One region of the Streptomyces sp. NPDC026500 genome, then DNA from elsewhere that is predicted to be linked to it. Evidence: predicted binding sites of a transcription regulator. Region 1 holds the regulator's gene; each other region holds the start of a gene.
What was found. The regulator HrcA, encoded in region 1, represses chaperone genes, less so after heat shock. The targets are predictions, from matches to a motif close to TTNGCACTCNGNNNNNCNGAGTGCNAA.

Region 1 (3,939 bases):
GCGGGCGCCGGGCACCGCCACCGAGCCGGATGCCGTACGGCTGGGGTGTACGGGCGCCGAGGCCGTCGGGCGCACCAGCGTCACCACCCTGCCCTCCAGGAGGAAGCCGCGCGGCTCCAGCGGGAACACCCGGTGCTTGCCGAAGCGGTCCTCCAGGGTCACCGTGCCCGCCTCGCAGCGGATCACCGCGCCGCAGAAGCCGGTGCCGGGCTCCTCGACCACCAGACCGGGGTCCGCCGGGACCTCGGGCACGGGCTTGGGCTTCTTCCACGGCGGGGTCAGGTCCGGAGAGTACTGGCGCATTCGGATGACGATAGGAGAAGCCCGGCGGTGATCACCGCGACACGCCGGAACCCGCCGTGCCGGAACCCGCCGTGCCGGAACCCGCCGTGCCGGAACCCGCCGTGCCGGAACCCGCCGTGCCGGAACCCGCCGTGCCGGAACCTGTCGTGCCGGAACCCGCCGACCCGAAACGCGCGGCCAGGGCATCCCGCTGGGACCGTACGAACCCGGCGTCCACGACCGCCCCGTGACCGGGCACGTACAGCGCGTCCTCGCCGCCGAGGCCGAGCAGCCGGTCGAGGGCCGCGGGCCAGCGCGCCGGTACGGCGTCGGGGCCCGCCTGCGGCTCGCCGGACTCCTCGACCAGGTCGCCGCAGAACACCACCGTCGGGTCGCCCGGCACGACGACCACGAGGTCGTGGGCGGTGTGGCCCTCACCCGTCCGTACCAGCCGCACCTCGATGCCGCCGCCGAGGTCCAGGTTCGTGGTGCCCCACACGGACCGCCGGGGACGCACGAGGGTGTCGGCCGCCTCCTCCGCCGCCCGCGGGTCGAGACCGTTGCGCACCGCGTCCGCGCACAGCTCCCCGCGACCGTTCTCGTACACCTCGGACGAGCCGCCCGCGACGAGGATCTCCGCGCCCGCGAACGCCGCGGCGCCGAAGACATGGTCGAAATGAGGGTGGGTGAGCGCGAGAAGGGTCACACGGTGCCCGACGAGAACCTGCGCCTCCCGGCGCAACCACGCGCCCTCCGCGAGACTCGATCCCGCGTCGATCATCAGCGCCGCGCCCTCGCCGACGACGAGCCCGACCGTGCAGTCCCAGTCCGGAAGTCGCCGCCGCCCGACCCGGGGCGCCACCCTTTCCCACCCCAGCTCTTCCCAAGTCAGCCTCATGCGGCGACGCTAACGGTGACCGGGTGCCGTGCACGACATCGCAGGCCCGCCCTTGCCGGGGTCGTGCCTCACCGCCGTACACTGGGCCGGGGAACGCTGGCACTCCCGTGTGCTGAGTGCCAGACGAAAGCCACGAAGGCCACGAAGACCACCGAGTCGACTTCTGGAGGTGTGCGCGATGCTCAGTGAACGCAGGCTCGAGGTGCTCCGCGCCATCGTCCAGGACTATGTCGGCACCGAGGAACCGGTCGGTTCCAAGGCGCTCACCGAGCGGCACCGGCTGGGCGTCTCGCCCGCCACCGTCCGCAACGACATGGCCGCCCTGGAGGACGAGGGCTACATCGCCCAGCCGCACACCAGCGCCGGGCGCATCCCTACGGACAAGGGATACCGGCTCTTCGTCGACAAGCTCGCGGGCGTCAAGCCGATGACCGCGCCCGAGCGACGGGCCATCCAGAACTTCCTGGACGGCGCCGTCGACCTCGACGACGTCGTCGGGCGGACCGTGCGGCTGCTCGCGCAGCTCACCCGGCAGGTCGCCGTCGTGCAGTACCCCTCGCTGACGCGCTCGACCGTGCGCCATGTGGAGCTGCTGTCACTCGCCCCCGCGCGGGTGATGCTCGTACTGATCACGGACACCGGCCGGGTCGAGCAGCGCATGATCAACTGTCCTGTGCCGTTCGGTGAGACGTCGCTGGCGGATCTGCGGGCCCGGCTCAACAGCCGGGTCGCAGGGCGCCCCTTCGCGGACGTCCCGCAGCTCGTCCAGGACCTCCCGGACGCCTTCGAGTCGGAGGACCGGGGTACGGTCTCGACGGTGCTCTCCACACTGCTGGAGACACTCGTCGAGGAGACCGAGGAGCGGCTGATGATCGGCGGTACCGCCAATCTCACGCGATTCGGACATGACTTCCCTCTCACCATCCGGCCGGTGCTCGAAGCGCTGGAGGAGCAGGTAGTGCTCCTCAAGTTGCTTGGAGAGGCCGGGGATTCGAGCATGACCGTGCGAATCGGGCACGAGAACGCGTACGAGGGACTCAACTCCACGTCCGTGGTCTCGGTCGGCTACGGTTCGGGCGGCGAGGCAGTAGCCAAACTCGGCGTGGTCGGCCCGACCCGCATGGATTACCCGGGAACGATGGGAGCGGTACGAGCGGTGGCACGGTACGTCGGACAGATCCTGGCGGAGTCTTAAGTGGCCACGGACTACTACGCCGTACTCGGCGTGCGCCGCGACGCGTCCCAGGACGAGATCAAGAAGGCGTTCCGGAGGCTCGCTCGCGAGCTGCACCCGGACGTCAATCCCGATCCGAAGACGCAGGAGCGGTTCAAAGAGATCAACGCCGCGTACGAGGTGTTGTCGGACCCGCAGAAGAAGCAGGTCTACGACCTCGGTGGCGACCCGCTGTCCCAGCAGGGCGGCGGTGGCGCCGGCGGCTTCGGCGCGGGCGGCTTCGGGAACTTCTCCGACATCATGGACGCCTTCTTCGGCACGGCGTCGCAGCGCGGACCGCGCTCGCGCACCCGCCGGGGACAGGACGCCATGATCCGGCTGGAGATCGAGCTCGACGAGGCGGCCTTCGGCACCACGAAGGACATCCAGGTCGACACGGCCGTCGTCTGCGCCACCTGCAACGGCGAAGGCGCCGCGCCCGGGACCTCCGCGCAGACCTGTGACATGTGCCGCGGTCGCGGCGAGGTGTCCCAGGTGACGCGGTCGTTCCTCGGCCAGGTCATGACCTCACGGCCGTGTCCGCAGTGCCAGGGCTTCGGCACCGTGGTCCCGACCCCGTGCCACGACTGCGCGGGCGACGGCCGGGTCCGGTCCCGTCGCACCCTCACGGTCAAGATCCCGGCCGGTGTGGACAACGGCACGCGGATCCAGCTCGCGGGCGAGGGCGAGGTCGGCCCCGGCGGCGGCCCCGCCGGCGACCTGTACGTCGAGATCCACGAGCTGCCGCACTCGACCTTCCAGCGGCGCGGCGACGACCTGCACTGCACGGTCACCCTCCCGATGACGGCGGCGTCCCTCGGCACCAAGGTGCCGCTGGAGACGCTCGACGGCATGGAGGAGGTCGACATCCGTCCGGGCACACAGTCCGGCCAGTCGATCCCGCTGCACGGCAGGGGTGTCACGCACCTGCGCGGCGGCGGCCGAGGCGACCTCGTCGTGCACGTCGAGGTCACCACGCCGACCAAGCTCGACGCGGAGCAGGAGCGGGTGCTGCGCGAGCTCGCCATACTGCGCGGCGAGGAGCGCCCCACCGGTCAGTTCCAGCCCGGTCAGCAGGGGCTCTTCTCCCGGCTGAAGGACGCCTTCAACGGCCGCTGACCCAGGCCGGACGCGGGGTGGCCGTGCCACCCCGCGTCCGACCGTCCCGGCGGCCCGTCCCGGGCGGACGACCGGATTCGGACTTGTCCTGGGGACGTGACAACATGCCGTCATGTCCTCCGCGCTGACCGATCTCTTCCCTCACCCGATCGTGCAGGCCCCCATGGCGGGCGGCGTCTCCGTCCCGCAGCTCGCGGCCGCCGTGTCCGAGGCCGGCGGGCTCGGATTCCTCGCCGCCGGGTACAAGACCGCCGACGGGATGTACCAGGAGATCAAGCAGCTGCGCGGGCTGACCGGCCGTCCCTTCGGCGTCAACCTGTTCATGCCGCAGCCGGAGTACGCGGACGCCGGCGCGGTCGAGGTGTACGCCAACCAGCTCGCGGGTGAGGCCGCCTGGTACGAGACCGAGCTCGGTGATCCGGACAGC
Region 2 (3,939 bases), on a different contig from region 1:
GGCGCAAACGGGGCCGGTGCGTGCTGGGGAGTCGGCGTGCTCGCCCTCGCCCTCCTCGTCTCCGGCTGTGCCGAGACCGGTTCCGGAGCAGGCGCCGACGGAGCCAAGCCGGCCCACGGCCCTCTGGTCGGGCTCCAGGCGCCCCCCGCCCGCGCCCTCGCCGGGTACGCCTCCCGGCTCCGCGTGGCGCAGGTCCGGCGCGCCGCCGTCGCCAGGCGCTGGGGGCTGGCCGAGGTGCCGCTGACACCCCCGGCGCCGCCCGCCAGGAAGCCGGTCATCGGGCCCCGCAAGGGGTTCGAGGTGGACGACCAGGAGGAGCTGAGACTGCCGCCGGTCTTCACGACCGTCCCCACCAAGGACAAGGTCGTCTTCCTCACCGTCGACGACGGGGATGAGAAGGACCCCGCGTTCCTGCGGATGATGAGCGACCTGAAGATCCCGTACACCGCCTTCCTCAGCGACTACCTCGTCAGGGACGACTACGGGTACTTCCGGAAGATGCGCGACCGCGGCATCACCCTCAACAACCACACGCTGCACCACCTCTATCTGCCCGCCCTGTCGTACGAGCGGCAGAAGCACGAGATCTGCGGCATGCAGGGCGTGATGGAGAAGGAGTTCGGCAGGCGCCCGACCGTCTTCCGCCCGCCGTACGGCAACTACGACCAGGACACCCTGCGCGCCGCCAAGTCCTGCGGCATCAAGTACGCGCCCATCTGGGACGAGGAAGTGTTCGTCGACCACTGGGAGTACCGCGAGGAGGACCGGGACCTGCATCCCGGCGACATCGTCCTCACCCACTTCCGGGGGCGCGAGGACTGGAAGGGCACCATGCCCGACATGGTCCGCCGCTTCCTGAGGACGGTCACGGCCAAGGGGTACGCGGTCGCGCGCCTGGAGGACTACCTGTGAGGGTGCGGGTGCCGGCCGCCGGGCTGCTCGTGGCGGTGCTGCTCAGCGGCTGCGCGCAGTCCGTCGACCCCATCGAGCGGCTCGGCAAGAAGGCGGCCCAGCGGGTGCGTCCGCAGGAGTCGGCGTACCGCCGCTGGGGTCTGGCCAGCCCGCTCGCCCCGGCGCCGAAAGTGCCCGCCCGGACCGCCGCGCGCACCGCGGGTCGGGGACTTCCGCCCGTCGTGGACCATGTGCGCACCCGCGACAAGGTGGTCTTCCTGACGTACGACGACGGGGCTGAGCGCGATCCGCGGTTCGTCGACATGGTCCGCGAACTGCGGCTGCCGGTCAGCGTGTTCCTCACGGACAGTGTCGTCGGGCCGGGGTACGGGCACTTCGCCCGGCTGCGGGCGGTCGGCGCGAGCGTCCAGAACCACACCCTCGACCACGCCTCCCTGCGCGGTCTGCCGTACGCCGGCCAGCGCGCCGAGATCTGCGGGCAACAGGACAAGCTCAGACGGCGCTTCGGCATCCGGCCCCGGCTGCTGCGGCCCCCCTACGGCCGGTACGACGAGACCACCCTGCGGGCCGCCGCCGACTGCGGGGTCGCCGCCGTCGTCCTCGGCCGGGCGGCCGACGCGCACCGGCTCCGGCCGGGCGACATCCTCGCCGACTTCGGCGAACCCAATCTCACGGACGCCACGCTCCGGCTGCTCCGCCGGATCCAGCGGGAGGGCTTCACTCCGGCGCGACTGGAGAACTACCTCTGAGGGGCCGCCGTTCGGTGCGGCTGGAGAACGGCCTCCAGGGGGCCGCCGTTCGGCGGGGTCCGACGCCGTTGGGGTCACGCCACGCCGACGCCTTTGGCACTCCGCTTGACCGAGTGCTAATCGCAGTCATAGTCTCAGGTCTGGCACTCCCCCATGGAGAGTGCCAATAGCGACAGGCAGATCCGGCACCCGCGACGACGGATCCACCTGGTCGCCACCTCAGACAGTTAACCCCGTGAGATCTCCGAAGGGGGAGGTCGGATCGTGACGACCACCAGCTCCAAGGTTGCCATCAAGCCGCTCGAGGACCGCATTGTGGTCCAGCCGCTCGACGCCGAGCAGACCACGGCCTCTGGCCTGGTCATCCCGGACACCGCCAAGGAGAAGCCCCAGGAGGGCGTCGTCCTTGCCGTGGGTCCGGGTCGCTTCGAGGACGGTAACCGTCTTCCGCTCGACGTCACCGTCGGCGACGTCGTGCTCTACAGCAAGTACGGCGGCACCGAGGTGAAGTACAACGGCGAGGAGTACCTCGTCCTCTCGGCTCGCGACGTGCTCGCGATCATCGAGAAGTAATTCACCCGGTAAGGGCGTTCGGGGTCATTCCCCGGACAACCCCGCACCAAGCATTGCAGTGAACTGCGCCCCTGGCCCCCGCTACCTTTGATGAACCGGGCGCTGGGGGCGCCGTTCGTTTCTCCCAAGTTTTCCGAGAGGGCTGAACCGCTCCCATGGCGAAGATCCTGAAGTTCGACGAGGACGCCCGTCGCGCCCTTGAGCGCGGCGTCAACAAGCTTGCCGACACGGTGAAGGTGACGATCGGCCCCAAGGGCCGCAACGTCGTCATCGACAAGAAGTTCGGCGCCCCCACCATCACCAACGACGGCGTGACCATCGCCCGCGAGGTCGAGCTCGACGACCCGTTCGAGAACCTCGGCGCGCAGCTGGTGAAGGAGGTGGCGACCAAGACCAACGACATCGCGGGTGACGGTACGACCACCGCCACCGTGCTCGCCCAGGCGCTCGTCCGCGAGGGCCTGCGCAACGTCGCCGCCGGCGCGTCGCCCGCCCTCCTGAAGAAGGGCATCGACGCCGCGGTCAAGGCCGTCTCCGAGGAGCTCCTCGCGACGGCCCGCCCGATCGACGACAAGTCCGACATCGCCGCCGTGGCCGGGCTCTCCGCCCAGGACAGCCAGGTCGGCGAGCTCATCGCCGAGGCGATGGACAAGGTCGGCAAGGACGGTGTCATCACCGTCGAGGAGTCCAACACCTTCGGTCTGGAGCTGGACTTCACCGAGGGCATGGCCTTCGACAAGGGCTACCTGTCCCCGTACATGGTGTCCGACCAGGAGCGTATGGAGGCCGTCCTCGACGACCCGTACATCCTCATCCACCAGGGCAAGATCAGCTCCATCCAGGACCTGCTGCCGCTGCTGGAGAAGGTCATCCAGTCGAACGCCTCCAAGCCGCTGCTGATCATCGCCGAGGACGTCGAGGGCGAGGCCCTGTCGACCCTGGTCGTGAACAAGATCCGCGGCACGTTCAACGCCGTCGCCGTGAAGGCCCCCGGCTTCGGTGACCGCCGCAAGGCCATGCTCGGCGACATCGCCACCCTCACCGGTGGTCAGGTCATCGCCGAGGAGGTCGGCCTCAAGCTCGACCAGGTCGGCCTGGACGTGCTGGGCAGCGCCCGCCGCGTGACCGTCACCAAGGACGACACCACCATCGTCGACGGTGGCGGCAGCTCCGACGAGGTCCTCGGCCGCGTCAACCAGATCAAGGCCGAGATCGAGAACACCGACTCCGACTGGGACCGCGAGAAGCTCCAGGAGCGCCTCGCGAAGCTGGCCGGCGGCGTGTGCGTGATCAAGGTCGGCGCCGCCACCGAGGTGGAGCTCAAGGAGAAGAAGCACCGTCTGGAGGACGCCATCTCCGCGACCCGCGCCGCGGTCGAGGAGGGCATCGTCTCCGGTGGTGGCTCCGCGCTCGTCCACGCCGTGAAGATCCTCGAGGGCAACCTCGGCAAGACCGGCGACGAGGCCACGGGTGTCGCGGTCGTCCGCAAGGCCGCCGTCGAGCCGCTGCGCTGGATCGCCGAGAACTCCGGCCTGGAGGGTTACGTCATCACCGCCAAGGTCGCCGAGCTCGACAAGGGCCAGGGCTTCAACGCCGCGACCGGCGAGTACGGCGACCTGGTCAAGGCCGGCGTCATCGACCCGGTCAAGGTCACCCGCTCCGCCCTGGAGAACGCCGCCTCCATCGCCTCCCTGCTCCTCACGAC
Region 3 (3,939 bases), on a different contig from region 1:
GTAGCCGACGACGTCCTCCCCCGGTACACCGCCCGGCGAGAACATCCGGGTCATCGGGGCCATGGCGATCCGGTTCGGGACGGTCAGGCCGTTGATCGAGACGGGACGGGAAAGGATCTCGGCTGCGCGGGACGCGGCGTCAGCGGTCACGTGGGGGCTCCTCGAACAGGTGGTCGGTATGACGTCGAGTGGTCGGCGAGACAGGAGATTCCGTGCGGTATGTGCACGTGCATCGACTGCTCTTCAGCGTCAACCGCCGCATCGGGCACGGCATTCCGCCGCGCCCACACCTGCCGCTGTGATCCGGGCCACGCTCAGGGGGAGGGGACGGGCCACAAGGGAGGCGGAAAACGCCCGAGGGCGGCACCCCCCTTACGGGAAGGTGCCGCCCTCGGAACGTCAGGACGATGATCGACCGGGGTCGATCAGAAGTCCATGTCACCGCCCGGCATGCCGCCCGGAGCGGCCGCGGAGGCCTTCTCCGGCTTGTCGGCGATGACGGCCTCGGTGGTCAGGAACAGCGCGGCGATGGAGGCGGCGTTCTGCAGAGCAGAGCGGGTCACCTTCGCCGGGTCGATGATGCCTTCGGCGATCATGTCGACGTACTCACCGGTCGCGGCGTTCAGGCCGTGGCCGACGGGCAGGTTGCGCACCTTCTCGACGATGACGCCACCCTCGAGACCACCGTTGACGGCGATCTGCTTGAGCGGGGCCTCCAGGGCGAGACGCACGGCGTTGGCGCCGGTCGCCTCGTCACCCGTGAGCTCGAGCTTCTCGAAGACCGAGGAAGCCTGGAGCAGGGCCACGCCACCACCGGCGACGATGCCCTCCTCGACGGCCGCCTTCGCGTTGCGAACGGCGTCCTCGATGCGGTGCTTGCGCTCCTTGAGCTCGACCTCGGTGGCGGCACCGGCCTTGATGACGGCCACGCCGCCGGCCAGCTTCGCCAGACGCTCCTGGAGCTTCTCGCGGTCGTAGTCCGAGTCCGAGTTCTCGATCTCGGCACGGATCTGGTTCACACGGCCGGCGACCTGGTCGGCAGAGCCGGAGCCGTCGACGATCGTGGTCTCGTCCTTGGTGATGACGACCTTGCGGGCACGGCCCAGCAGGTCCAGACCCGCGTTCTCCAGCTTGAGGCCGACCTCCTCGGAGATGACCTCGCCGCCCGTGAGGATGGCGATGTCGCCGAGCATGGCCTTGCGGCGGTCACCGAAGCCCGGAGCCTTGACGGCGACGGACTTGAAGGTGCCACGGATCTTGTTGACGACCAGGGTCGACAGGGCCTCGCCCTCGACGTCCTCGGCGATGATCAGCAGCGGCTTGCCGCCCTGCATGACCTTCTCGAGGAGCGGGAGCAGGTCCTTGACGTTCGCGATCTTGGAGTTCGCGATCAGGATGTACGGGTCGTCGAGGACGGCCTCCATACGCTCCATGTCGGTGGCGAAGTACGCCGAGATGTAGCCCTTGTCGAAGCGCATACCCTCGGTGAGCTCCAGCTCCAGACCGAAGGTCTGGGACTCCTCGACGGTGATGACGCCTTCCTTGCCGACCTTGTCCATCGCCTCGGCGATGAGCTCGCCGATCTGGGTGTCGGCGGCGGAGATGGAGGCCGTGGAAGCGATCTGCTCCTTGGTCTCGACATCCTTGGCCTGCTCAAGGAGGGCACCGGAGACGGCCTCGACGGCCTTCTCGATACCGCGCTTGAGAGCCATCGGGTTGGCGCCGGCGGCTACGTTGCGCAGACCCTCGCGCACGAGCGCCTGGGCCAGAACGGTCGCCGTGGTCGTACCGTCGCCGGCGACGTCGTCCGTCTTCTTGGCGACTTCCTTGACCAGCTCGGCGCCGATCTTCTCGTACGGGTCCTCGAGCTCGATCTCCTTGGCGATGGAAACACCATCGTTGGTGATCGTGGGCGCGCCCCACTTCTTCTCGAGGACGACGTTGCGGCCCTTGGGGCCAAGGGTGACCTTGACGGCGTCGGCGAGCTGGTTCATCCCGCGCTCGAGACCGCGCCGTGCCTCCTCGTCGAACGCGATGATCTTGGCCATGTGAAGTGGTCCTCCCGGACGGGGTGGATTTCTCCGGATCGTGCCCGCGCCCGCGACGGACGGCCTGCAAGCCTTGTGGTTCCTTGCCCCACAGGCCTGCGGGCCTCACTGGCCCGATCCAAGTTCTGTCACTCTCACTGGGAGAGTGCTAACGCCAATGATTAGCACTCGACCCCGTCGAGTGCAAGGTGTGCTCGCGAAGCGAGCTCGTTGAGGGGTGGTGCTCGGGTGACGGGCGGACGCAAGCGCCTCTCGGGAAAACAGGCCCCACGAGCGGCCTCCTGGCGCAGGTCCGCGCGCGGCTCCGCGCAGTGGGCGCTCGCGGGCGCGCGGGCGCGCACGAGAGCAGGGGAAGGCCGCCGGGGACGCACGAGGGGCCCGCATCCCTGGTGGGATGCGGGCCCCTCGGCGTGAGTGCGTCGGTGGCCGTTCGCGCCCGGATCAGACGGCGAGTTTGACCATGTCCGCCTGCGGACCCTTCTGGCCCTGCGAGATTTCGAACTCCACTCGCTGACCCTCTTCAAGGGTGCGGTAGCCGTCCATCTGAATCGCGCTGTAGTGCACGAAGACGTCCGCACCACCGTCGACCGCGATGAAGCCGTACCCCTTCTCCGCGTTGAACCACTTGACGGTGCCCTGAGCCATGCCTAACTCCCCTATTACTGGCCCTTGCACAGATCCACACTTCGCGGATCCGGGTCAGACCTCACCCCCCAACGGTTGGGGGTGTGCGCCGGAACGCGTCGACCGCGGCTGAATGTATCTGTCCAACTGCCCTCTGCAACAGGTCAATCGGACGAGAATTCTGGGCATGGCTGATCGATGATATGCGGAGAATCCGCAAGGATTCAGGGCAAGTCGGGCCCCGTAAACGCCATAAACAACCCATAAAGGGGAGGCAGTTTGGCTACTTCTTGTCGGCCGCCGAACGGGTACTCATATGCGTCCGGCATGAAACCAACATCGAAAGCGAAGTCGCTTCCCCAACTGTAGCGCGCTCAACCATGCAGAATTGCCCCCTCCGTTTCTCTCACGGAGGGGGCAATTCGATGAACTCTGCGTGTTCGGCATTACCGAGGGTAACGATCAGCCTCCGGCGACGGCCGGAATGATCGAGACGCCCACACCGTCCGGGGTCGCCGTCTCCAGACCCTGCTCGAACCTCACGTCGTCGTCGTTGACGTACACGTTGACGAAGCGGCGCAGCTTGCCCTGGTCGTCCAGAACGCGCGCGGCGATGCCCGTGTGGTTCTTCTCCAGGTCGGTGATGACCTCGGCGAGGGTCGCGCCCTCGGCCGTCACCTCGGCGGCACCACCGGTGTAGGTGCGCAGGATGGTGGGGATGCGGACGTTGACGCTCATGATGCGAGGCCAGCCTCTCGGAAGGAGTCGAGGTTCGGGCGGATGGTCGCGGTCAGTCCGGTGTCCGAGGCCACCGCGTCCAGAGTCTTGAGGCCGTCGCCGGTGTTCAGCACGACCGTGGTCAGGGTCGGGTCGAGGAGACCGTTCTCGATCAGCTTGCGGGTGACGCCGACGGTCACACCGCCGGCCGTCTCGGCGAAGATGCCCTCGGTGCGCGCGAGCAGCTTGATCGCGTCGACGATCTGCTCGTCGTTCACGTCCTCCACCGCACCGCCGGTGCGCCGCGCGATGTCGAGCACGTACGGCCCGTCCGCGGGGTTGCCGATGGCGAGCGACTTGGCGATGGTGTCCGGCTTCTGCGGCCGTACGACGTCATGGCCGGCCTTGTAGGCGACGGACACCGGGGAGCAGCCCTCGGCCTGGGCGCCGAAGATCTTGTACGGCTTGTCCTCGACGAGCCCGAGCTTGATCAGCTCCTGCAGACCCTTGTCGATCTTCGTGAGCTGGGAGCCGGAGGCGATCGGCACGA

Region 2: a site for HrcA is predicted at 1,755-1,781, ahead of groES (co-chaperone GroES). Genes of this name have one in related genera too.
Region 3: a site for HrcA is predicted at 2,174-2,200, ahead of groL (chaperonin GroEL). Genes of this name have one in related genera too.

The regions. Positions count from the first base shown of each region.
Region 1 covers NZ_JBVHQB010000005.1:476,308-480,246, reverse strand. Annotated here, with positions in the region: gene ACZ4N5_RS12755 (DUF3097 domain-containing protein) at 1-303, opposite strand, end outside; partial or broken gene ACZ4N5_RS12750 (MBL fold metallo-hydrolase) at 467-1,180, opposite strand; gene hrcA (heat-inducible transcriptional repressor HrcA) at 1,359-2,375, shown strand; gene dnaJ (molecular chaperone DnaJ) at 2,376-3,512, shown strand; gene ACZ4N5_RS12735 (nitronate monooxygenase) at 3,625-3,939, shown strand, end outside.
Region 2 covers NZ_JBVHQB010000021.1:36,549-40,487, forward strand. Annotated here, with positions in the region: gene ACZ4N5_RS31685 (polysaccharide deacetylase family protein) at 1-912, shown strand, start outside; gene ACZ4N5_RS31690 (polysaccharide deacetylase family protein) at 909-1,661, shown strand; gene groES (co-chaperone GroES) at 1,926-2,234, shown strand; gene groL (chaperonin GroEL) at 2,390-3,939, shown strand, end outside.
Region 3 covers NZ_JBVHQB010000012.1:210,934-214,872, forward strand. Annotated here, with positions in the region: gene ACZ4N5_RS22960 (NADH:flavin oxidoreductase) at 1-150, opposite strand, end outside; gene groL (chaperonin GroEL) at 426-2,048, opposite strand; gene ACZ4N5_RS22970 (cold-shock protein) at 2,490-2,693, opposite strand; gene ACZ4N5_RS22975 (MoaD/ThiS family protein) at 3,135-3,410, opposite strand; gene thrC (threonine synthase) at 3,407-3,939, opposite strand, start outside.